Regions from separate parts of the Nonomuraea rosea genome, predicted to be linked through region 2. Evidence: riboswitches for the same ligand, from Rfam matches in the RefSeq annotation. Region 2 holds a riboswitch; each other region holds the start of a gene.
What was found. A riboswitch is a leader RNA that binds a small molecule or an ion and turns the genes downstream of it on or off. The one in region 2 is predicted to bind cyclic di-AMP.

Region 1 (7,695 bases), on a different contig from region 2:
TAAGAAATTAGTAAGCGAGGGCGATTGCAGCGCTGTTGCAGGAGACCGACCAGCCCTTGCAGTTCGCCATATCCCCTACTCTTTGATGTTGTGAGCGACGAACTTCCCGAGCAGATGCGCATCCGGAGGGAGAAGCTCGACCGCCTTCGCAGTGAGGGCGTCGATCCTTACCCGGTGAATTTCCCCCGTACGGCCACCAACACCGAGGTCAGGGAGAAATACCAGGGCCTGGAGCCCGACACCGCCACCGGCGACACGGTCGCGGTCGCGGGCCGCGTCATGCTCAACCGCGTGGGCGGCAAGCTCTGCTTCGCCAGCCTGCGCGACGGCGGTGCCGACCTGCAGGTCATGATCTCCCTCGACAAGGTCGGCGAGGAGTCGCTGGCGAGCTGGAAGCGCGACGTCGACCTGGGCGACCACGTCGGCGTGACCGGTGAGGTCATCACCTCGCGCAGGGGCGAGCTGTCGATCCTGGCCGACAGCTGGCAGATCACCGCCAAGTGCCTGCGCCCGCTGCCGGAGAAGCACGTCGGTCTCACCGACCCCGAGGCGCGGGTCCGCCAGCGCTACGTCGACCTCATCGTCAACGACGAGGCCAGGAAGATGGCCCGCGTCCGCAGCGCCACCGTGCGCGCGGTGCGCGACTTCTGGCACGAGGAGGGCTACCTCGAGGTCGAGACGCCGATGCTGCAGCCGATTCACGGCGGCGCCACGGCCAGGCCCTTCAAGACCCACATCAACGCCTACGACATGGACCTCTACCTCCGCATCGCGATCGAGCTCTACCTCAAGCGGCTCGTGGTCGGCGGCATCGAGAAGGTCTTCGAGATCAACCGCAACTTCCGCAACGAAGGCGCGGACTCCACGCACAACCCCGAGTTCACCATGGTCGAGGCCTACGGCACCTATCTCGACTACAGCGACATGGCCGACCTGACCCAGCGGATGTACCAGAAGGCGGTCGTGGCCGCCCTCGACACCTCCGTGGTCGTCCACGACGGCGTGGAGGTCGATCTCGGCATCCCCGAGTGGCCGCGCATCACGCTCTACGGCGCGGTGTCCGAGGCCGTCGGCGAGGAGATCACGACCGCGACCTCGCTGGAGGAGCTGCGTAAGATCGCCGATCGCCGCGAGATCCACTGGGACCCGAAGTGGGGATCCGGCAAGGTCGTGCAGGAGATCTTCGAGGCGCTCGTCGAGCACACGCTCGTCCAGCCCACGTTCGTCATGGACTACCCGCTGGAGACCTCGCCGCTGACCCGCCAGCACCGCGACAACCCGCTGCTGACGGAGAAGTGGGACCTGATCGGGTTCGGCACGGAGCTGGGCACCGCCTACTCCGAGCTGGTCGACCCGATCGAGCAGCGCCGCCGGCTGGTCGAGCAGTCATTGCTCGCCGCGGGTGGCGACCTGGAGGCCATGCAGCTCGACGAGGACTTCCTGCAGGCGCTCGAATACGCCATGCCGCCCACGGGTGGCATGGGGGCCGGCATCGACCGGATGATCATGGCGTTCACCGGCAAGAACATCCGGGAGACGATCTTGTTCCCGCTGGTCAAGCCGACGCACTGACGCGTTCAGGAAGCCCGCCGCACGCGCGTGCGGCGGGCTTCCGCGTGCTTTCGCGTGTGCTCTACCGGTTGAGCCGCACGGGGAGGGCTTTCGCGTGTGCCCTACCGCCTGAGCCGCACGGGGAGGGTGGCCAGCCCGCGCAGCACCATGTTCGCCTTGTACGGCGGCGCCGGGTCGGCGAGCTCCAGGCCGGGCGCCGCGGCGGCCAGCGCGGACAGCGCGATCTCGCCCTCCATCCTGGCCAGCGTCGCCCCCAGGCAGAAGTGGATCCCGAGGCCGAAGGCGAGGTGCCGGCCGGGATCGCGGGTCACGTCGAAGCGTGCGGGATCGGGGAAGACCGCCGGGTCGCGATTGGCCGCGCCTATCAGCGCGAGCACGGGCGTGCCCTTCGGCAGCGGTACGCCGCCCAGCTCCGTGTCCTCCAGCGCGTTCCTGGACGTGAGCTGCACCGGCGGGTCGTACCTGAGCACCTCCTCGACCACCTGCCGTGGCCGTTCCGCGGCCTGGGCCAGCAGGCCGTGCCCGGCCAGATGGAGCACGCCGTTGCCGATGAGGTTGACGGTCGTCTCGTGTCCGGCCACGAGCAGCAGCACGCATGTGGCGAGCAACTCGGCCTCGGTGAGCTCCCCGACTTGCCCGAGGGCGCTCAGGAGGTCGTCGCCGGGACGCTCACGCCGGAGCTCCAGGAGGTCACGGAAGTAGTCGCGAAATTCCCTTCTGGCCCGCCCGGTTTCCGATATGAGCTCATCTGTAAGCATGGGGTCAAGGCTGCGGGCGAGCGTCTCGCTCCATCCGCGGAAGCGCTCATGGTCCTCCTTGGGGACGCCGAGCAACTCGCTGATCACCATGACGGGCAACGGGTAGGCGAAACCGGAAACCAGGTCGGCCTCGTCCGGCAGCTCCGCGATCAGCTCGGCGGTGATCGCCTCGACGCGCGGGCGGAGGCGTTCGAGCATGCGCGGGGTGAAGGCCCTGCTGACCAGCGCCCGCAGCCTGGTGTGGTCGGGCGGGTCCATCCATAGGAACGATTCCACCGGCTGACCTGCGGATTCCGTGTCCAGCGGATCGGTTCCTCGGCCGAATCGCGGGTCGCGCAGCAGCACCGTGCAGAGCTCGTGAGTGGTCGCGACGAACAGTCCGCCGCGCGTTTTGAAGATCGCGCCGAGTGCGCTCATCTCGCTATATCGGGCGTATGGTTCGCGCAGAAAATCCGGATCGAACGGATCAAAACCCAGAACGTCCGCCGGGCTCATTGCTGATGGATCGGGAACGCCGGGAGGATCAATGGGATCGCTCATGGCTTACCAAGGTGTCCCGACATATGGCGAGTACGTCATATATAGCGGATCATGTCAATAGCGATCGTCAAGAGCAGCGATTGTCACGCTTGACGACCTTTCCAGGATGCGTTTACCGTCTGCGAGGAGCGGCCTTGGCCCATCTGTGCGGTCCGAGTTCTGCTGTTGGGGGGGAGGGCTCCCGATGGATTTGCTCACTGAAGGCGTTGAGCTGAGCCATGCCGATTTGGCGTTGCTGGCGGAGCTGGCTAAGGGAGTCACGGTTGATCGGGTGGGCAGACGTCTGGATATCAGCGGGCGCACTGTACGCCGGAGGTTACGGGGCATCTGCGATCGCATCGGGGTGTCCACGGCGATCGAGGCGGTCGCATGGGCGGCCCGCCGCCAGCTGATCTAGCGACGGGTTTCGAGACGGGGCTCAGTCGGCGATGCGTACCGCGCCGGCGAACGGGCGCCGCTCGATCGAGGCGATCCGTACCACGTCGCCTGTCTGGGGGGCGTGCACCATCATGCCGCCACCCAGGTAGATACCGACGTGGTGCAGGTCGCTGTAGAAGAACACGAGGTCGCCGGCACGCAGCTCGGAGCGCGAGATGTGCCTGCCCGCCGTCCACTGGTCGCCCGTGTAGTGCGGGAGCGAGATGCCGACCCGCTGGAAGGCGGCCATGACCAGGCCGGAGCAGTCGAACGAGTTCGGGCCTTCCGCGCCCCAGACGTAGGGCTTGAGCTGCTGGCCGAGCGCCCAGCGCGCGGCCTGCGCGGCCTTGCCGCCGCCGACGATCGGCAGGTTGACGCGCACGGCGCGGGTGCCGGGACGGCCCGCCTCGCCCAGTGCCCGCTTGAACAGGTTGCTCTCGACCTTGGTGACCAGCGTGGTGATCTTGTCGCGCTTGGTCTCGAGCTCGGTGACGATCTTCTGGACCTCGTCGATGCGCGTCTTGGCGCCGGCCCTGGCGCGCGTGGCGGCGTCCATGGCCTTGGTGAGCTGGTTGAGCTCCTGGCCCTGCTGCTGTTCGAGCGCGTACGTGGTGGCGGCCTGGTCGAGGAAGGCATCGGGGTCGTCGGCGCCGGTGAACGCGAGCGCCTTGCCCATGCCGCCGGTGATGTAGGCGTTCTGGGCGAGCATGACGGCCTTGGCCCGCTTGGCGGTCACCTCGGCCTCGCTGGTGGTCAGCGTCTTCTGCGCGGACTCCGAGGCCTTCTTCGCGGTCTTGAGCCGCTCCCGCTGGCCGTTGTACTGCTCGGTCAGCGTCTCGATCTCGGTGTGCAGCTTCTCGACCTGCTTGGCCATGTCGTTGAGCGACGGCTTGGGGTCCGCGGACGCCGAACCGACGGGGATGGCGAACAGCAGCGCGGCGATTGTGAGACTTACCACACCTAGGCGATGTGGGTGCCGGGCGCGTTCTGGCGGGCGGGCGTGTTTGCCCGCCGACTTCCCCCCGCGATCGAGCGTGCGCTTCACCAACCAGCTCCTCTCGTAAGACGCCTACCGGGTTAGCTGACGGGTTCGGGCCGGAGCAGCCCTACCGAGAGACTCGGATTCACCCCAATGGTGGCGATTGGAGGGCGCCACCGGCGGGTCCCCGGCTCCCCTTGCGGGAATTGGGCGTGTTCCCGGGCGATAGACAGGGAACATCGTCGCTGGACACTAATGCACTCCGGGTTCCTGCTCAACCAGAACTGCCAAGTCTGTAGAGGTTTCGCAACTGAAGGGTCACAAGGTGATCTCGTGCGCTCCCGTACGGAACCGACTTTATGTCCTCTTTGCCCTTGCATCTGCCGAACGCAGGAACGCGCTGCCTCCGTGCCCAACTGGCCACGTGATGTAACAGGATGGGCCGAGACGTGGGTGTTAGGGCTGAGCCGTAATGAGATCTGTACTCTGGAGAGCCATGGAGCAGGTGGCCGAACTGACGGAGCCCGGACCTGGGCCGGAGAGCGCGGTGGTGGTCCGGCGTGCCCGCACGCCCGATGTGCGGACGGTCAGGCGCCTGGTGGACACCTACGCGGGCGCGGGACCGCGGCTCCTGGAGAAGGCCACGGTGACGCTGTACGAGGACGTACAGGAGTTCTGGGTGGCCGAGCTGGACGGGCAGGTCGTCGGCTGCGGCGCGCTCCACGTGCTCTGGGAGGACCTCGCCGAGGTCCGCACGGTCGCGGTGGATCCCGCGTGCCGCAAGCTGGGCGTCGGCCGCCGGATCGTCGCGGCGCTGATACAGCAGGCGAAGGATCTGGGGCTGCGACGTGTATTCTGTCTGACTTTTGAGGTCGATTTCTTCGCGAGACACGGTTTCCGTCCCATCCAGGGCACGCCGGTCTCGCCCGAGGTCTACGCCGAACTGCTGGCCTCGTACGACGAGGGTGTGGCTGAGTTCCTCGACTTGGAGCACGTGAAGCCGAACACCCTGGGCAACACCCGCATGCTGCTGCATCTGACATCGGGTGACGCGGACCTTGACCACATGGAAAGGTGATTGTTGATACCTATGTCGATACGTTGGGCAGCACAGGCATGTGTCCTGACACGTGCCACATGCGCACTCGAAGCGAGGTGACACGGTGAGCACCGGACAGCCGCCGTATCCACAGGACGAATCCGGCGAGAACCCAGCGCCTGGCACGGGCCGCCGCCCCGGCGAGCCCGACCCCGACGTCACTGTGGTCGGCTACCGGGCGGACGATGCCTACGGGCAGCAGCCCCCATACGGTCAGCAGGGCTATGGCCAGCAGCAGCCTGGATACGGGCAGCAGCAGCAGCAAGGTCAGCAGCCTCAATACGGTCAGCAGGGCTATGGCCAGCAGCAGCCCGGATACGGGCAGCAGCAGTACGGCCAGCAGGCCCAGTCGCAGCCTGACTACGGTCAGCAGCAATACGGGCAACAGCCGCAGTCCCAGCCGGACTACGGACAGCAGCAATATGGCCAGCAGCAGCCCCAGCCGGGCCAGCAGGGCTACGGCCAGCAGGCTCAGTCCCAGCCCGGCTACGGCCAGCCGGACTACGGTCAGCAGGCCCAGTCCCAGCCTGGCTACGGCCAGCAGCAGGACTACGGCCAGCAGGGCTATGGCCAGCAGGGGCAGCAGGGTTACGGCCAGCAGCCGCAGTCGGGGCAGCAGGGTTACACCCAGCCCGGCTACGGCCAGCAGCAGGCGTCCGGTCAGCAGTACGGCGACCAGCAGTACGGCCAGCAGCCGCAGTCCCAGCCGGACTACGGCCAGCAGCAGGGCTACGGGCAGCAGCAGTCCCAGCCCGGCTACGGCCAGCAGCCCCAGTCGGGGCAGCAGGGCTACGGGCAGCAGCAGGGCTACGGACAGCAGGCTCAGTCCCAGCCCGGCTACGGCCAGCAGCCTCAGTCGGGGCAGCAGGGCTACGCCCAGCCCGGCTACGGTCAGCAGTACGGCGACCAGCAGTACGGCCAGGGCCAGGCCTACGGGCAGCCGCAGCAACAGCAGCCGTACGGCCAGCCCGGCTACGGGCAGCCCTACGGCCAGCCGGTCGGCGTGCAGCCGCCCGGTGCGCCCGCGCCGCTGGCCGAGTGGTGGCAGCGACTGGTGGCCAGGATCATCGACTTCGTCATCCTGTTCATCGTGAACATCGTCATCGGGCTCATCCTCGGCACGCTGTTCGTGGTCAGCTACTCCTCGCTCGACGGGAGCAGCAGCGGGTTCATGTCGGTGGCCCTGGTGGGGATCGTGACGTCCATCGTCGTGACGGCCCTGTGGGTCGCCTACGACTTCTTCCTGCTGAAGGCGACCGGGCAGACCGTCGGCAAGATGGTGATGGGCATCAAGGTCGTCCCGGTGGGTCAGGGCATGCCTCCGAAGGGCCTCCCGACCAACCTGGCGCTCAAGCGCGCCGGGGTCACCTGGGGCGGCTGGGTGCTCAACGCCATTCCGCTGGGCTTCCTCAGCTCGCTGCTCGCTTACGCCGTCGTCGGCGTGAACGGCGCGTCGCAGCTCTGGGACAAGCCGCTGCAGCAGACGTTCGCGGACAAGTTCGCGGGCACCGTGGTGGTGAAGATCAAGTAGCCGCGCGCTACGTCGTAAAACAGGGGCCGGCTTCCCGCCGGCCTCTGTTTTGTGTGTGCGGGCCGTACCAAAATAGGGGGACCTGGACTCCCGATTGTGGCCGCCGATGACGCGAGGTGGGGGCTTATGGCCGCGATGCCGCCCCGGGCGGAGCCGCCCGCTGAATGGTGGGAACGCCTTGCCGCCCGGCTGATTGAAGCACTCGTCTTCGGGGTCTTCTATTACATTCTGTTCCTTGCGCTGTGGGGCATCTTCCGAACTGTCGGGATGTCCGAGGTGTTCGGCGGGCGGCTGCCCGGCGTGCTCGCGTGGCTGACGGCGGGACTGGGTTATGCCGGCTACGACTGGTGGGCGCATTCCAGGGACGGCAGGACGTTCGGCAAGGCGATCATGAAGATACGCCTGGCGCCTGGAGACGTTCCGTCACGGGCGTTGCTCAAACGAGCACTGGTCTATCCGGCGCCGGTCATGCTGATGGGGATTCCGGTCGTCAATCTCCTGGCCGGAATGCTGCTGTTCGGAGTCGGGTTGCTCATCCTGATCGACAAGCCGCTGGAGCGCGGGCCACACGACAGGCTGGCGGGAACGCGCGTCGTTAAAGATCTTCGCTGAGCCTTCTGTACCTGGGCGGATGCCTTTTCGCAAAATTTTCGCTTGATCCGGTAAGGAGCCTGGAGAGACTGGCATTAGGCTATGGGACGTCCGGGTTGCCGGATGTTGGCGCCCCTGCGACACGCAGGGCATCTGTGTGCCGCTATGGTCGGGTGCGGGTGGTTGCGCTCTTGCGCGTGATGAGGGG
Region 2 (7,695 bases):
CACCCTCTACACCCTGATCCCGCTGCCCGAGTGGCTGTCGGACTCCCAGGCGCTCTACGACTCCTACCTCGGGCTGATCCTCATCCACGTGGCCTTCCAGTTCGGCTTCTGCGTCTTCGTCATGGCCAACTTCATGCGCACGATCCCGGAGGAGATCACCGAGGCGGCGCTGGTGGACGGGGCGAGCGTGTGGAAGCGCTACTGGCGGCTGACGCTGCCGCTGTGCCGCCCCGTGCTGGCGGCGCTGTCCACGCTGCAGTTCACCTGGATGTACAACGACTTCCTGTGGGCGCTGGTGCTCATGTCGTCGGGCGACAAGCTGCCCGTCACCTCGGCGCTGAACAACCTGCGCGGCCAGTTCTTCACCGACTACAACCTGCTGGCGGCCGGATCGGTGCTGGTGGCGCTGCCGACGCTGATCGTCTTCCAGCTCCTGCACAAGCAGTTCGTCGCCGGGCTCACGCTGGGGGCGACCAAGGGCTGACGCACGGCCGGCACAAGACCGGCGCAAGGGACCGGCGTAAGGGGCCGCCGTAAGGGACCCCGCCGCGAAGGACCGGCGCGGCGCTGACGGGGGGTCAGAGCAGCGCGCGGAAACGGGCCGCGACGTGGTCCCACGCCCATTCGCGGGCGATCCAGTCGCGCCCGCCCGCGCCCATCTTGCGTGCCTTCTGCGGGTCGCTCAGCAGCTCGACGACGGCCTGCGCCACCTCGCCCGCGTCCTCGCCGTTCACCACGAGCCCGGTCTCGCCCAGGCGCACGGCGTCGGGCGCGCCGCCGGACGCGCCCGCGACCACGGGCAGCCCGGTCGCCGACGCCTCCAGGAACACGATCCCGAGCCCTTCCACGTCAACCCCCCTCCACCGGGTACGGCACGGCATCGCGAACACGTCCGCGGCGGCGTAGTAGCCCGGCAGGGCGGCGGCCGGCACCGTACCGGTGAACCTGATCGACTCCTGCCCGGCCGCCAGCCGCTCCAGCTTGCGCCGGTAGGGGCCGCCGCCCACGAGCAGCAGCACGGCGTCGGGCACCGCGCTCAGCACCTGGGGCCAGGCCCTGATGAGCTGGTCCTGGCCCTTGCGCGGCACCAGTCGCGACACGCACGCGACGACCGGGCGGCCCGCCAGGCCCAGCTCGGCCTTGGGCGCGCCGGGGTGGAACTGGGCCAGGTCCACGCCCGGCGCGAGCCGTACGAGCTTGCCCGGCGGGATGGCGGCGACCAGCCGCTCGCGCGTGTAGTCGCCCAGATAGGTCACCACGTCGGCGTGCTCGCCGATCCTGCGCAGGACCGCGCGGAAGCCCGCCGCGCTCGCCCACGACGCCTCGTGGCCGTGGGTGAGCATCACCACGCGCCGCGCCCCCGCCGCGCGCAGGCGGGGGGCGATCAGGCCGAGCGGCGCCGCCGCCCCGAACACCACGGTGCCCGCGCCGTACTCGGCCACCAGCCCGGCCGCCCTGCGCGCGACGGCCGGGGTGGGCAGCATGAGCCGCGTCGGATGCCGCACGATCGGGTACGGCTGGCGCCGGTCGAACTCCTCGCAACCCGGCCAGGCGGGGGCGTAGACCACCACGCCGGGCGTGCGGAGCGCGAGGCCGTGCACGAACGACTGGATGCCGCCCGGCCTGGGCGGGAAGTCGTTCGTGACGATGACCACGCCGGCCGCATCGCCCGGCACGGCCCCCGCACCCGCCGCCGTACCCGCCGCCGTACCCGCCTCTGGGCCGGTCGCCGGGCCCGTCGCTGGACCCATTGCCGTACCCGTCACCAGGCCCGTCTCCGCGCCCGCGCCCGCATCCGTGCCCGCATCCGTGCCTGCGCTCGTGCCCGTCCCCGTGCCTGGCGCGGCGCCTGCGACGGCGCTTGTCACGGCACGGGGACGCCGTTCAGCTTGGCCCATGCGCGGGCCATGGCGATGCGCTGAGGGCTGGAGGGATGGGAGGCATAGAGCACATATTCCACCGCATCCGGCGACAAGTCGGAAATATTGGTGACTGCCAGGCGTTTTTGCATCGCGATGAACGTGACCGGGTCCTTCGTCAGGTCGAGCGCGTGCACGTCGGCCCTGGCCTCGATGTGGCGGCTGATCACGTTCTGGGCCGGGCCCAGGATCAGGCCGCCGAGGGTCATCAAGCCCATGACCACGCCGACCGCCCGCGGATCGGTGATCGAGGTGACGCCCGCGCGCCGCCGCATCGGCCCGATCAGCAGATACAGCAGGATCGCGCCCAGCGCCGCGCCCAGCGCGCCGATGAGCGTGCCGTACAGCACGTCGTTGTACTTGGCGTGTCCCAGCTCATGTGCCACGACCAGCTCGACCTCTGACTGCGGAGCCTTGAGCAGTGTGTCGTAGACGACGATCCGGCGCGTGGCGCCGAAGCCGGACACGTACGCGTTGAGCGCCGTCGTCCTGCGCGACGCGTCGGCGACCAGCACGTCCTCGACCGGCACGCCGTCCCGCTCGGCCATCGCCAGCAGGTTCGTCCGCAACGGTCCCTGCTGCATGGAGGTGAAGTCGTTGAACAGCGGCTCGAACACCACCGGATACACGAACGACGCCACCACGGTCAGCGCGAACGCCCCCATCGCGGCCGGGATCCACCAGCGCCTGAACTTGCGGGCCAGCGCCACGAGCGCGAGCAGCATCAGGGCGAGCAGGAACGTCTCGACGCCGATGTTCTTGAGCCGGTCGGCGGCCCAGCCGGCCCAGTCCTGGGTGGACAGGCCGTAGTCGCGCAGCAGCGTCTCGACCCACATGCCGAGCGGCCACCTGATCACCTCGGCGAGCGCGGTGATGACCACGACGCCCAGGATCACCCGCAACCACCAGGGCCCTCTGAGCCTGCCCAGCACAATGGCGCCGAACGGGGTGGCGACGAGCACGCCCGCCACGATGATCGTGAGGCCGAGCGAGAGGTAGCTCGGCAGGGTCGCGGCCGCGTCGAACGCCTGCGACCTGGCGATCTGCTGCCCGCTGAAGTCACGCGCGGGATCGGGCGCTCCGCCGGTCAGCACTCCCCAGGGGGTGCTGAACAAGGCCACCGCCAGGGTCACCAGACCCAGCAGCACCAGCGCCACGGCGGCCTGGCGCCGCAGCCTGGGGTCGTCGGAGCCGTCGCCGCCGGGGCGGCCGTCTCGCTTCACGGACACATCCCCACCATGCCCCCGCTCCGAGCCCTCCGCCCGCGCCCCGCTTCCCTTTCCTCCCGGTACGGCCTCCGTCACCGCGCCCCGGCCCCCGGCCGAACCACGACCGCCCGCCGCACCGACAGCACCGGCGGTGGCATGATCGCCCATGGCACCGGCAGCGCCAGCCTGACCATGACCGCCCGTCGTACCGATAGCATCGGCCGGTCCACGATCGCCCGTCGTACTGACACCGCCTGTCGTAGCGACGCCGCCCGTTGTACCGGAAGCACCGGCCGTTGTACTGGCAGCACCCGCCGTTGTACTGGCAGCACCGGCCGGAGTGGGATCGCCGATCGCACCGTCTTCACCCGCCATCCCGCCGTCGGCGGTCGAGCCGAGATCGCCGGCCGCACCGGCATGGCCTGCTGGAGCGGGCTGGTCCGTTCTCATGGCGGCCACCGCCCCGCCGGGCTCCTCCCCTTCGGGCGCCGAGTCCTCCGTGTCTTGCCGTTCGCTCATCTGCCTCCCCTTCACACGAGCCGTCTACGCGAGCTGATCACGCACGTAGTCGCGCCACCGTGCCGTGAGCGTGGCCGTCGAGAGTCCCCTTGAGGCGAGCGCCCGATCGACGCCGACCGCCTGTGCGGCACGGTAGAGCCCCACCAGGGTCCCCTCACCGAACCGGTCAGCGAGGAAGCGACACGCCAGCCAGGCCTCCTGGTACGCCCGCGCAAGGCGTTCGGGGTCACGCCCGTCCGCCGCGAAAGCCGCAGGTCCGGGCAATTCGCTCGGCAACCGCCCGGCCCGCACCTCAGCCGCCAGCTCGGCGGCGGCGGTCCGCAAGGGGATCCCGGCGTCGCGGTAACCGACGTAGTCGGCGAACCCTTCGTAGAGCCAGACGGGCAGATGATCGGTACCCGCAGCGACATGGGTGAGCTCGTGGGTCAGGACCACGTCCTTGCCCGTGGAGTTGAGCATGGCGAAGAACTCGGGAACGACGATCACCCGCCCGTGATCCGCCACGGCGGCCAGCCCGTCGACCCGCGCCGCCCCGGCCAGCCCGGCGGCCTCCCGGGTGGAGTCCGGTACGACGATCAGCGGACGCACCGGCCGGCCCAGCACGGCGGCGACCCGCCGCCCGGCCTCGTCGGCCCTGCGCGCCAGGTCGTCGAGCGAGCTCTGGCCCGCATGGTGCCCGATGACGACGGACCGCGCGCCCCGCGCGACGACCACGCCTTCACGCCACAGGTCCCGTAGTGCGGGAGGGAGGTCGGGGGGCTCGGGAGCCGAGGAGGGGGCCGCGAAGGCGAGCAACGCCAGGCAGGCCACCAACCCTCGCCTGCTCACCCGCCCCGACACGCTGCCCGATCGTAGCCGCCCAGGACGACTACCCAGCCGCCCTCGCCCGATCCGTCACCACCGACGGTCGAGGGTCGTCACTCGGGATCGTCGCCGGCTGGCCGCCACGCGGGCCATGATCGCCCTCCGATCGCCGCTCACGATCAGCCAGAGCACCCAGTTGACGACGCTCGCCGCGGCCCGGGCTCCAAGGCCGCCCGCGTGACGGGCTGCAGGCCGCCGCGCTGCGGACGTGGCCGTTGCCACCTTGTTGATGTCGCTCGCCGCAGCCCACACTCCGCAGGCCGCCCGCGTGCCGGACTGCAAGCCGCCCTGCGCTGCGGGCGTGGCCGTTGCCACCTTGGCCGGACGATGGCGGAGCTGGGCGACCGTGGGGGCGGTGGCGAGCGTTCCTGCGAAGCCGCTGGGACGCCAGCTGGCTGCCAGCGGCTGTGCGGGTCTTGGCCCAGCGGGCGGGTCTTGGCCCAGCGGGCGGGTCTTGGCCCAGCGGGCGGGTCTTGGCCCAGCGGCTGTGCAGGTCTTGGCCCAGTGGGCGGCGTTGCGGCGGATCATGGGCACCGGTCAGCGGGCGTCTCCCTGGAGGCGCGGACCACGTGCGGTGATTGGCGCGCCCTTGGCTCCGCCGTAAAAAAATAAAATCCGCCGTAAAAAATAAAAAGCGCGAACGCCCCGCCCGGATAACCGGGCGGGGCGGAATCACATGCCGGGACGGACTGCGCCGACGAACGACGACTTGCGCCACCCGCCCAGCTTGTCAATGCGCACCCGTTCGCCTGTCCGTGGCGAATGGATCATCTTGCCCTTGCCGACGTACATGCCCACATGGCCGAGCCCGCTGAAGAACATCAGATCGCCGGGCTTGAGCTTGCGCCACGAGACCTTGTTCCTGGTGCGTGCGAACTGGCTGCTCGCCACGCGCGGGAGCCTGACTCCGGCCTTCTTCCAGGAATACTGGACGAGACCGGAGCAGTCGAACGAACCAGGCCCGGTGCCTCCGTACCTGTACGGATCACCGATCTGGCTCTTGGCCACGGCGACGGCCCTGCGGGCCTTCGCCTGCTGGCGAGCGACCTTGGCGGCCCGTTGCCGGGCGGCCGTGGTCCTCTTCGAGGTCACGGAGGTCACAGCGGTCGAGGTCACGGCGGTGGTCGCCGCCTTGACCGGGAAAGTTCCGACCGATTCGCTCCTCGTCGCCGCCTGAGCCGTGGGGGCATGGAGGACCAAACCTCCGGCCGTCACGGTCATGGTGAGCGCTACGCCACTAAGGGCAAGGCGGGACAGACGGGGGTTGTGCAGGGAGGTAGACAGGATTTCTCCTTGTGTCTTCCACGAACGCCTACCGGGTTAGCTGACGGATTCGGGCCTGGAAGTCGCCCTACGGCGCGATTGGCGCGCCGATTCACCCCTGATCCCTGGGGAATTGGGATCGCTGGGTCCCCGGCTCCGTGCTCCTGGCTGCACGGACTCGGCAGGCCGCCGCCTGATTGATGTGTCGAAATGGGGATATCGACGGCGACCGACGGATTTCTATCTGTCTCACGTCGGGAGGGACCGACGCGGGTTCGCGGCAACATGGCGTGTTCGCCGCGACGCCAGAAGCTACGCCGAAAGGTCAAGGATCAGCAAAGCGGGACTCAGGTTGTAAAGATCAGATACAGGTGTCAGTCAGAGCGGGAACCCCTGCTGGAACACCAGGTTCCGTTATCTAAATGTGACCCTGCTCACACTTCCTGATACACCCGCTTGTCAGGTCCCAAATGTCCCTTTCGTCACAGGCGTACCGCCGTGAGCCTGAGTCCCGTGGGCGGGAGGGCGCCGGAGGCGATACGTTCCCGTTCGATGCGCCACAGCTCGTTCACGAGCTCTGTGCTGCCGTTTGTCAGCTTTCCGCTGATATATCGAGACAAGTACGGCTCCCGCCGCACGTCCCGCACCTCGAACCGCTCGGCGACGGCGGCCAGCATGGCCGCGCCCGTCGCGTGATCCTCGTGCGCCTCCCGCCACCGCTCGGCCGGGTCCCTGCCGGCCTCGCGCGGGAAGTCCGCCAGCCCGCCGGCGGCCAGCAACGACGCCGCATCGTAGAACCAGGCGGCCGCCGCCGCGTCCGCCCAGTCCCACGCGAACTCGTCCAGCACCAGCACCCCACCCTCCCCCAGCAGCTCGGACGCGCGGCCGAGCACGGTTCCAAGCGGGTGCATGTGATGCAGCGACAACGACATGACGACCGCGTCGAACGGCTCGTCGTCGTAGTAATCGGCGAGATCGGCCAGCCGCGCGGGCACCCCCGACGCCCTGGCCGCCGCGACGGCCGCCTCCGAGACGTCGATCGCGGTGACCGCGTGACCCCGCCGCGTCAGCTCGGCGGCCAGCTCGCCGCGCCCGCAACCGGCGTCCAGCACGCGCCGCCCGGTGCCTTGGAGCACCTCATCTAGCCATCTGTCGTAGTCCTTTGTCGTCATATTTCGAGGATGGCGAAGGAGACGTATCAGCACCACTGCAGGTTCGGCATGGAATCCATAAGCTGGGCGCATGCTTGAGATCTGGTCGCTCAAAGTGCTGGCGGAGGTGGGCCGGCTCGGCTCGTTCTCGGCGGCGGCCGAGGAGCTGTCGATGACCCAGCCCGCGGTCTCCCGTCAGATCGCCATGCTGGAGCGGCACACGGGGGTCAGGCTGTTCGAGCGGCTGCCGCGCGGCGTGCGGCCCACCGACGCGGGGCGGGCGGCGCTGGAGCAGGCGGACGAGGTGCTCAAGGGGATGCGGCTGTTCGAGACCCGGTTGCGGGCCTTCGCCGGCGCGGAGGCGGGACGGGTGCGGGTGTCCGCCTTCCCCAGCGCCGCGACGCGCTACCTTCCCGAACGCTTCCGCACGTTCGCGGCCAGCCATCCGGGGGTGGAGCTGTCGATGACGGTGCGGTCCGGCGCCCACGACGCGTGCGCGGCGCTGCTGGACGGGGAGACCGACATCGCCCTGCTGACCGCCTGGGACGACGCGAGCGCACCGGGGATCTCGGTGACGCCGTTGCACGAGGACGAGCTGCTGGTCGCGCTGTCCGCCGCGCATCCGCTCGCCCAGGGGGATCGGGTGCGCCTGCGGGACCTGGCCGACGAGCCGTGGATCGACGGCACGCATCCCGACTGCCTCGGGCCCGTCTCGCAGCTCACGAGCGCGCTGGGGCGCGCGCCCCGGATCAGCCACTTCTGCGACGACTG
Region 3 (7,695 bases), on a different contig from region 2:
GCTCGGCGACATCGACACCGCGCACACGAACATCTTCGGCGAGATGCTCGACCTGGAGGCCGGCGGGCTGCTGCACCCGTCGATCGACCCCATGGACACCGCCGAGGACATCGTCGCCCGCTACCACCGCCTGTGGGACGAGATCACCCAGAGCGAGATCATCGAAGAGGTGGACTGGCACCGGGTGGAGCAGCGGATCAGGCGGCTCAACCTGCTGGGCTTCGACGTGGCCGAGATGATGGTGCGGCGCAAGGTCGGCACCGGCCGGCTGATCGTCCGGCCGAAGGTGGTGGACTCCGGGCACCACCAGCGGCGGCTGCTCAGGCTGACCGGGCTCGACGTGGAGGAGAACCAGGCGCGGCGGCTGCTGAACGACCTCGACGGCTACCGGGTGGCCAACGGGCTGCGCCACGAGGACGAGGCCATCGTGGCGCACAAGTGGCTGGCCGAGGTGTTCCAGCCCACGGTCGAGGCCATCCCCGCCGAGCTGCGCGGCAAGCTGGAGCCCGCGCAGCTCTTCCACGAGATCCTCGACCACCGCTGGTACCTGTCGGAGGAGGCGGGCGCCGACGTGGGCGTCGCCGAGGCCGTGAAGTCGTACGTGGACAACGTTCTGATCCACAAGCCCGACGAGAAGGCGCTGCTGCCCGACGAGCCTTCGGAGGAGACCGGTCAGTAGGCGACGGTGATGCGCCGGCGCGGGTGCGTGTCCTTCTCCAGCTCGTCGGCGATCGCCACCGCGTAGTCCTCGGCGGAGATGAAGCTGCGGCCCTCGTCGTCGGTCAGCAGCGTGTCGCCGCCGATCCGGTAGACGCCGGTACGCTCCCCCGGCGCGATCTCGGCGGCCGGCGAGACGAAGGTCCAGTCGAGGTCGTCGACCGCGCGGTAGAGGCCGAGGATGGCCCGCCCGGCCAGCGACTCCTTCTTGTAGAGCTCCGGGAAGTCGGGCGTGTCGACCAGGTCGAGGCCGGGCGCGACCTGGAGGCTGCCCGCGCCGCCCACGACGATCAGCCTGCGCACCCCTGCGGCGCGCAGGCCGTCGATGAGAGCGCGGTTGGCGGCCACGAAGGGCGCCTCGGGCTCGGTGCCGTCGCGCGGCGGCGCGATGGCGGAGACGACGGCGTCGTAACCCTTGGCCAGCGTGGCGGAGTCGTGGACGTCTCCCTTGACGGGACCTGAGCGGCTCACCCCGGTCACCTCGTGCCCGCGGTTGCTCAGCTCTGTGGCGATGCGCTGCCCGACCATGCCGGTCGCGCCAAAGACGAGGATCTTCATAGCCCAACAGTATCCAACAGATACTGGTTACTTCATCGTGCTATAAGTACCTTGTGGATACTGGTGATGCCTTCGACCCCAACTGCCCGACCAGGCTGGTCCTGGACCGGATCGGGGACAAATGGTCGGTGCTGGTGTTGCTCAGCCTCGACGGCGGGCCGATGCGCTTCACCCAGTTGCGGACCCGGATCGGCGGGGTCACGCCCAAGGTGCTCACGCAGACGTTGCGCGCGCTGGAGTATGACGGGCTGGTGACGCGGAAGGTGTTCGCGGAGGTGCCGCCGCGGGTGGAGTACACGCTGACGGAGCTCGGCCGATCGCTGCACGACCCGGTCTCGGTGGTGGCCCGATGGGCCGAGGAAAATGTCGGCGAAATCCTACGCTGCCGCGAAAAATCCTCATGAATCGTACGTTTATCCGCAGCGGTGGTGTTTTTCTCCGACGCAGCCGTATAAAAGCTTAACGCGCGAGCAATCCATCAATTCTGCTCCACTCCTTCCTCTTACGCTTGCTCCGTCCAGGACGGCGAGGGAGGGCACGTGCTCGGAATTGACACCTGCTTGGCCGAGGTGATGTCCATACCAGGCGCGCTCGACGCGATGCTGGTGGATCACACCAGCGGCATGGCGGTGGCCTTCAGCAGCTCCTCCGGCGTGGACGCCGACCGGTCGGCCGCGGCCCTGACGGAAGCGCTGCGCGCCACCACCGACAGCCTGGCCCGATCGTGCCCCGGCGACGTCGTACGCATCGACGACATGCTCGTCACCACCGACAAGGGCCATCATCTGCTCAGGCCGCTGGAGACGGTCTTCGAGGGGCCGCTGGTCATCTACGTCCGCCTGGACCTGGAACGATCTAACCTCGCCCTGGCGCGGCACCGCCTGCAGTCCATCTCCAGCCGCCTGACGACGTGACCCATGACCAGGCTCGACACACTCCTGGCCGGGCTCGCCCGAGAGCAGTCCACGGGCGCGCTCCGTCTCGGCAGGAACGGCACGATCTTCCTGTCCGAGGGGCGCGTGACGTACATGGAGTGCGCCCAGACCCCGAGTGTCGAACGCCTCCTCACGGCCAGGGGCCTGATGACCGAGGCGGCCCTGCGCGAGCTGCAGGCCGACGGCGGCTCCGACCGGCTGCTCGCCGACGGGCCCATCACGGCGGGCGAGCTCCAGTACGCGGTGCTCGGCGTGGTGCTGGACGCGGCCTTCTTCCTGCTGCCGTTGAGCGGGACGCGGCCCAAGTTCCGGCCCGGCGAGCAGCACTGGCTGGGCGGGCACTGGTTCTTCGACGTACCTGGGCTGGTGCGGGAGTGCGCGCGGCGGCGGGCCCAGCTCGCCCAGGTCTGGCCGTCGGCCGACATGGACACGCTGCCGGTACGGCCGGCGCCGCGGCTGCCCGGGCACGGGGTGACGCTGAGCCGGATCCAGTGGGAGGTCCTGATCCAGGCCGACCACAAGGCCACGCCGCTGGAGCTGGCCAAGCTGATCGGCCGGTCCGCGTACTCGGTCCTGCTGGCCGTGCGGCGGCTGGCCGCGGCCGGGCTGCTCGCGCCGCCGGACCCGAGCACCGCAGCCCCGGGCAGAAAAGGACCGCCGCCGGACCCGAACGCCGGCGTCCCGGGCAAGAGGGGCCCTGCGCCGTACTCGAACGCCGCCGCACCGGACGGGAAGAACCCCGCGCAGGACCAGGACGGCGCTGCGGCGGGAGAGATCCTGCCCCAGCGGGAGCGACGGGCGTACGCGCATCCGCCGCACGAACCCGGTGCCGCCCGGCCGGGATTCAGCCCGGCCATGACGGGCGACCCATCCGATATCGCGCTGCTACTGCGGCTGAAGAAGGCTCTCGAGGAGCTGTCGTGAGGTTCCTCTCGCTCAGGAGGAGGCCATCGATGGAGCTACGGAAAGAAGTTCTGGAGGAGATGTCGCTCCTGCGCGAACGCACGCCGGACGTGACCGGGAGCGTCGCCTGCACCGTCGACGGCCTGCCGATCGCCTGCGACCTCGGCGCAGAAGGCGGCGAGCAGGCCGCGGCGCTGTCGGCGGCGCTGCTCGCGATGAGCCGGCGGATGCTGACCATGACCGGACAGGGCGCGCTGGAAGAGACGCTCGTCTCCGGCACCGCCGGCTTCGTGGCCTTCTACGCCGCCGGCCCCACCATCGTCCTCACAGTCCTGGCCGGGCCCGGCACGAACGTCGGGCTGCTGCGGCTGGAGGGCAGGAAGACGGCTGCCGGAGTGGCCGCCGTCGCAGCACGCAAGCACTGACCATCCCCGACAGAAAGGCAGGAGACATGGCGGGCATGGACGTATCCCTCAAGGAGATGATGACGATCGACGGCTCGATCGGAGCCGCGATCGTCGATCACGGCAGCGGCATGGCGCTGGGCGCGCTCGGCGGCTCCAAGGATCTGGACCTCCAGGTCGCCGCCGCGGGCAACACGGAGGTGGTCAAGGCCAAGCTCCGCACGATGGACTCGCTGGGCCTCAAGGAGAACATCGAGGACATCCTGATCACGCTGGGCCAGCAGTACCACATCATCCGGCCCATCACCGGGCGCAGCGGCAAGGGGCTGTTCCTCTACCTGGCGCTCGATCGATCGCGCGCGAACCTGGCGCTGGCCAGGCACCAGCTACGCGGCATCGAGGAGAAGCTGGAGGTTTGACCGCGGCGTGGCCGCCCCGATCGGGGCGGCCACGGCACAGGATCAGGGGCTGGTGAGCTTGGTGATCTCGGCGACGAAGTCCGGCCAGAGCTGGCGCGGCAGATCGTGCCCCATGCCCGGATAGGTGACCAGCCGGGCGCCAGGAACGGCCGCCGCCGTGGCCCGGCCGCCCGCGATCGGGACGAGCTGGTCGGCCTCCCCGTGCAGGACCAGGGTGGGCACGGCCACGCCGGCCAGCATCGCCGTACGGTCGCCCGAGGCCATGATGGCGGCCAGCTGCCTGGCGGTGCCCGCCGGGTCGAAGCACCGGTCGTAGGCCAGCCCGGCCAGCGCGGAGATCCGCTCGTGGTCCAGGTCGTAGCCGGGTGAGCCGATGATGGACCAGGTCTTCACCGCCTGCGCCAGCACGGCCGCGCGGTCGGCGGGCGGCCTGGTCATCAGCACGGCGGTCGCGGCCTCGGTCGGCGGGGCGATCGACGGGCCGGGGGTGGACATGATCGAGGTCAGGGTCAGCACGCGTGCCGGATGCCGGATGGCGAGCGTCTGGGCGACCATCCCGCCCATGGAGGCGCCCACCACGTGCGCGGCCGGCCAGCCGAGGGCGTCCATCAGCGCGGCGGCGTCGTCCGCCAGGTCGTCCAGCAGATACGACGACGGCGCCCCCGTCGTGGGGACGCCTGCGTCGTGGAAGTGCGTGGACAGGCCGGCGTCGCGGTTGTCGAACCGTACGACGTGGTGTCCCTGCTCGGCCAGGAGCTCGCAGAGCTCTTCGTCCCAGTGGATGAGCTGGGCTCCGAGGCCCATGATGAGCAGCAGGGGCCGCCCTGCCGGTGAGCCGAAGCTCTCGTAGGCGATTTCGATGCCGTTTACGGCTACGCGGGTGGTCACGAGAACCAGAATGACATTCTGGTTCCGGTCAGTAAAGCTTCGCTCAGTGCATCCGGGACCTGAGGAGGGTGCGGATGCGCTCGCCGCCGAGCACCACGCCGCCGCCCGCCGCCGCCAGGGCGCCGGCCAGGATGGTGGTGCCCACGGTGTCGTCCGACTCCTCGCCGGACTCCGTGGCCTTGGAGTCGCCCTTGGTGAGCCAGCCGTCCGCGTTCTCGTCGGCCGGGACGGACCTGCCGCCCTGGGCGGGCTCATCGGCCTTCGGGGGCGTGGCCGGGCTGCTGTCGCGCTCGGACCAGGCGCCGGTCGAGAAGGCGACGGGGTAGTTCTTCTTGCCCACGCCCTCGCCCCACTTGGTGATGACGTAGTCGACCTCGATGTGGCCCTCGCCGCCGACGCCGTCCACGCCGAGCGTGCTGGAGTTGAACCGGCCGCCGGTCAGCTCGGCGAAGGTCTTGGCGTCGAGGTCCAGCATGACGCCGCGGTTGGAGGGCTCGCCCGGGCCGCGGTCGCCGACGAAGAAGGGCATTCTCTTGCCCTTGTAGACCACGTAACCCTCGGTCAGCAGCGGCCAGCTCGGGCTGGCGGCCAGACCTTTCTGCATGGGCTTGCCGCTGGCGGGCAGCCCGGTGTCACCGGCGCGGCCGGAGGAGTCGTCCCAGAAGTACGACGCCGTGGTCGAGCCCTTGAGCATGACGCGGTCCGTGTCGGAGTCGGCGTGGGCCGCGGTGCCGGCGATGGTCAGCGCGCCGACGGCGGAGGCAGTGAGCAGGACGAGGGCACGCAGGCCAGATCGAGACATGAAGAATTGAAGTCCTTCGCGAGGGGACAGGGGGAATGCGCTCGCTAGGAAAAGGCGCAGCAGAGCAGGACGCCTGGCGAAATCGCTACGCGAGAGCGCGGAAAGAGCCGGGGGGAATGCGGTCGCTCAGCGGGCGGCCGGCACTACTCTGTCTGGGGGTATGACGCGTTCTTGCATGGCGGTGAAAGGTGTCCTCTCCATCTCGCCTACCGGGTTAGCTGACGGGTTCGGGCGTGGAGATGCCCTACCGACACGAGGTCGGACTCACCCCAATTGCAATGGGTCCCCGGTTCCCGACGGATCGGGATTCGGCGCCAGCCGGCTGGTCCCTCCTGGGTAAGGTCCACGCCACCGGCTGGTAACGGTTCAACACTGTAACCACGAATTCCGGACAAACGCAAACACATCGTCATGAATCGGGCGAAGATCTACCTAGCCAGGTAAAGAGAAAAGGGGGCACGGCGTTGCCGTACCCCCTGCTGATTCCAGCCTCAGCCGCCGCTCTTGCGCCTGAACGGTCTTTTACTCGCAGCTGGACCGTGCGCCCCGTGGATCTTCGATGGGTCGCCGCCCCTGCCACCAGCGTCCGCACCGGCGGACTGGTTGCGCTTGCGATCCAGCGCCTCCCGGAACTTGCGCTTCATCTCGTCCTCGGGAGTTTCGTCGATTTCCGGCTCCGGTGTTTCAGCCATGAGGACCTCCGTGGTCTTGGGGACAATCACAGCTTCGCACGACGCCGGTTATGACGCGAAACCGGCCTCGACCTTGCTCTGCGGCGTGGCGGGGATCTCCAGCCGCCTGCCCGGCATCGCGACCAGCGCCAACAGCGCGATCAAGGCCCCCACGACCCCGAGCGACGGGATGACCGCGGCCGCCGCGGAGGCGTGCGCGGCGGCCAGGCCGTGCACGGGGGCCTCCGCGGTGACGGTCGAGGTGTAGAGGGTGCCGCCCACGGCCAGCGCGACCGAGCCGCCGATCTGCCGGAAGAAGGTGAGGTTCGCCGAGGCGGTGCCGATGTACTGCGGCTCGACCGACTGCTGGGCGGCCACCGTGAGCCCCGACAGCATCGGGCCCATCCCGAGCCCCAGCAGGAACATCCAGACCGCCAGGGCCACGCCGCCGGTGTCCAGGGTCAGGTTCAGGCAGAGCAGGGCTCCGGCGGCGAGCAGGAACGGCGCGCCGACCAGCCACGGCTTGTAGACCTTGGTCCTGGACATGAGCGCGCCCATGAGGACACTGCCCGCCACCATCGCCAGCATCATCGGGTAGATCCGCAGCCCGGACTCGGTGGCGCTGACCCCCAGGGCCTCCTGGAAGTAGCGCGGCAGGAAGACGACTCCGGCGTACATGCAGAAGGCCGTGCTGAACGAGGTCAGGTTCACCAGGGTGTACGTGCGGCTGCCGAACAGGTGCAAAGGCATGATCGGACTGGCCGCCCGCCGCTCGACCAGCACGAACACCACCAGCAGCGCCAGCGCGAGCACGATCGGCCCAGCCACGGCCGCGTCGGTCCAGGTGTGGCCGTCGATCCCCTTCTCCGTCAGCCCCAGCAGCAGCGCGCTGATGGCCACGGTGAACACCGCGATGCCCGCGTAGTCGGGCCGGCCGCCGCCCACGCCCGGCCTCCGCGGCAGTCGCAGCGCCACGATCGCGATAAGGATCACGCCGAGCGGCACGTTCACGTAGAAGGCCCACCGCCAGCTCGCATGGTCGGTGAACAACCCGCCGAGGAACGGCCCCGCCAGGTACGTCAGCCCCATCACGCCGCCGAGCGCGCCCTGGACGCGGGCCCCGTTCGAGCCGGCCGGGAACATCTCCATCACCAGCGCGATCGACAGCGGCAGCAGGGCGCCCGCGCCGAGCCCCTGGATCGCGCGGAACGCGATGAGCTGCACCATGTCCTGCGCCACCCCGCACAGCGCCGAGCCCGCCACGAACACCACCATCCCGACGAGCAGCAGGGGCTTTCTGCCGTGCTGGTCGGACAGCCTGCCGTAGAGCGGCACGGTCACCGTGGAGGTGAGCAGGTAGGCCGTCACCACCCAGGTGTAAAGGGTGGTGCCGCCCAG

Region 1: linked by a shared signal. The riboswitch ahead of ABEA43_RS12390 (C40 family peptidase) and the one ahead of ABEA43_RS19430 (C40 family peptidase) in region 2 are both predicted to bind cyclic di-AMP.
Region 3: linked by a shared signal. The riboswitch ahead of ABEA43_RS17600 (hypothetical protein) and the one ahead of ABEA43_RS19430 (C40 family peptidase) in region 2 are both predicted to bind cyclic di-AMP.

What each region holds. Positions count from the first base shown of each region.
Region 1 covers NZ_BAABDQ010000004.1:296,195-303,889, forward strand. Annotated here, with positions in the region: gene lysX (bifunctional lysylphosphatidylglycerol synthetase/lysine--tRNA ligase LysX) at 91-1,572, shown strand; gene ABEA43_RS12380 (cytochrome P450) at 1,674-2,747, opposite strand; gene ABEA43_RS12385 (LuxR C-terminal-related transcriptional regulator) at 3,055-3,267, shown strand; gene ABEA43_RS12390 (C40 family peptidase) at 3,289-4,245, opposite strand; cyclic di-AMP (ydaO/yuaA leader) riboswitch at 4,338-4,489, opposite strand; gene ABEA43_RS12395 (amino-acid N-acetyltransferase) at 4,763-5,344, shown strand; gene ABEA43_RS12400 (RDD family protein) at 5,430-6,896, shown strand; gene ABEA43_RS12405 (RDD family protein) at 7,023-7,508, shown strand.
Region 2 covers NZ_BAABDQ010000007.1:225,911-233,605, reverse strand. Annotated here, with positions in the region: gene ABEA43_RS19455 (carbohydrate ABC transporter permease) at 1-484, shown strand, start outside; gene ABEA43_RS19450 (glycosyltransferase family 4 protein) at 579-1,751, opposite strand; gene ABEA43_RS19445 (M48 family metallopeptidase) at 1,865-3,148, opposite strand; gene ABEA43_RS19440 (hypothetical protein) at 3,220-3,345, opposite strand; gene ABEA43_RS19435 (gluzincin family metallopeptidase) at 3,671-4,486, opposite strand; gene ABEA43_RS19430 (C40 family peptidase) at 5,183-5,602, opposite strand; cyclic di-AMP (ydaO/yuaA leader) riboswitch at 5,805-5,967, opposite strand; gene ABEA43_RS19425 (class I SAM-dependent methyltransferase) at 6,256-6,945, opposite strand; gene ABEA43_RS19420 (LysR family transcriptional regulator) at 7,016-7,695, shown strand, end outside.
Region 3 covers NZ_BAABDQ010000006.1:234,049-241,743, forward strand. Annotated here, with positions in the region: gene ABEA43_RS17560 (DUF4032 domain-containing protein) at 1-679, shown strand, start outside; gene ABEA43_RS17565 (NAD(P)-dependent oxidoreductase) at 673-1,275, opposite strand; gene ABEA43_RS17570 (winged helix-turn-helix transcriptional regulator) at 1,329-1,679, shown strand; gene ABEA43_RS17575 (roadblock/LC7 domain-containing protein) at 1,815-2,189, shown strand; gene ABEA43_RS17580 (hypothetical protein) at 2,193-3,134, shown strand; gene ABEA43_RS17585 (roadblock/LC7 domain-containing protein) at 3,164-3,538, shown strand; gene ABEA43_RS17590 (hypothetical protein) at 3,565-3,936, shown strand; gene ABEA43_RS17595 (alpha/beta fold hydrolase) at 3,979-4,824, opposite strand; gene ABEA43_RS17600 (hypothetical protein) at 4,868-5,626, opposite strand; cyclic di-AMP (ydaO/yuaA leader) riboswitch at 5,815-5,950, opposite strand; gene ABEA43_RS17605 (DUF5302 domain-containing protein) at 6,118-6,318, opposite strand; gene ABEA43_RS17610 (MDR family MFS transporter) at 6,367-7,695, opposite strand, start outside.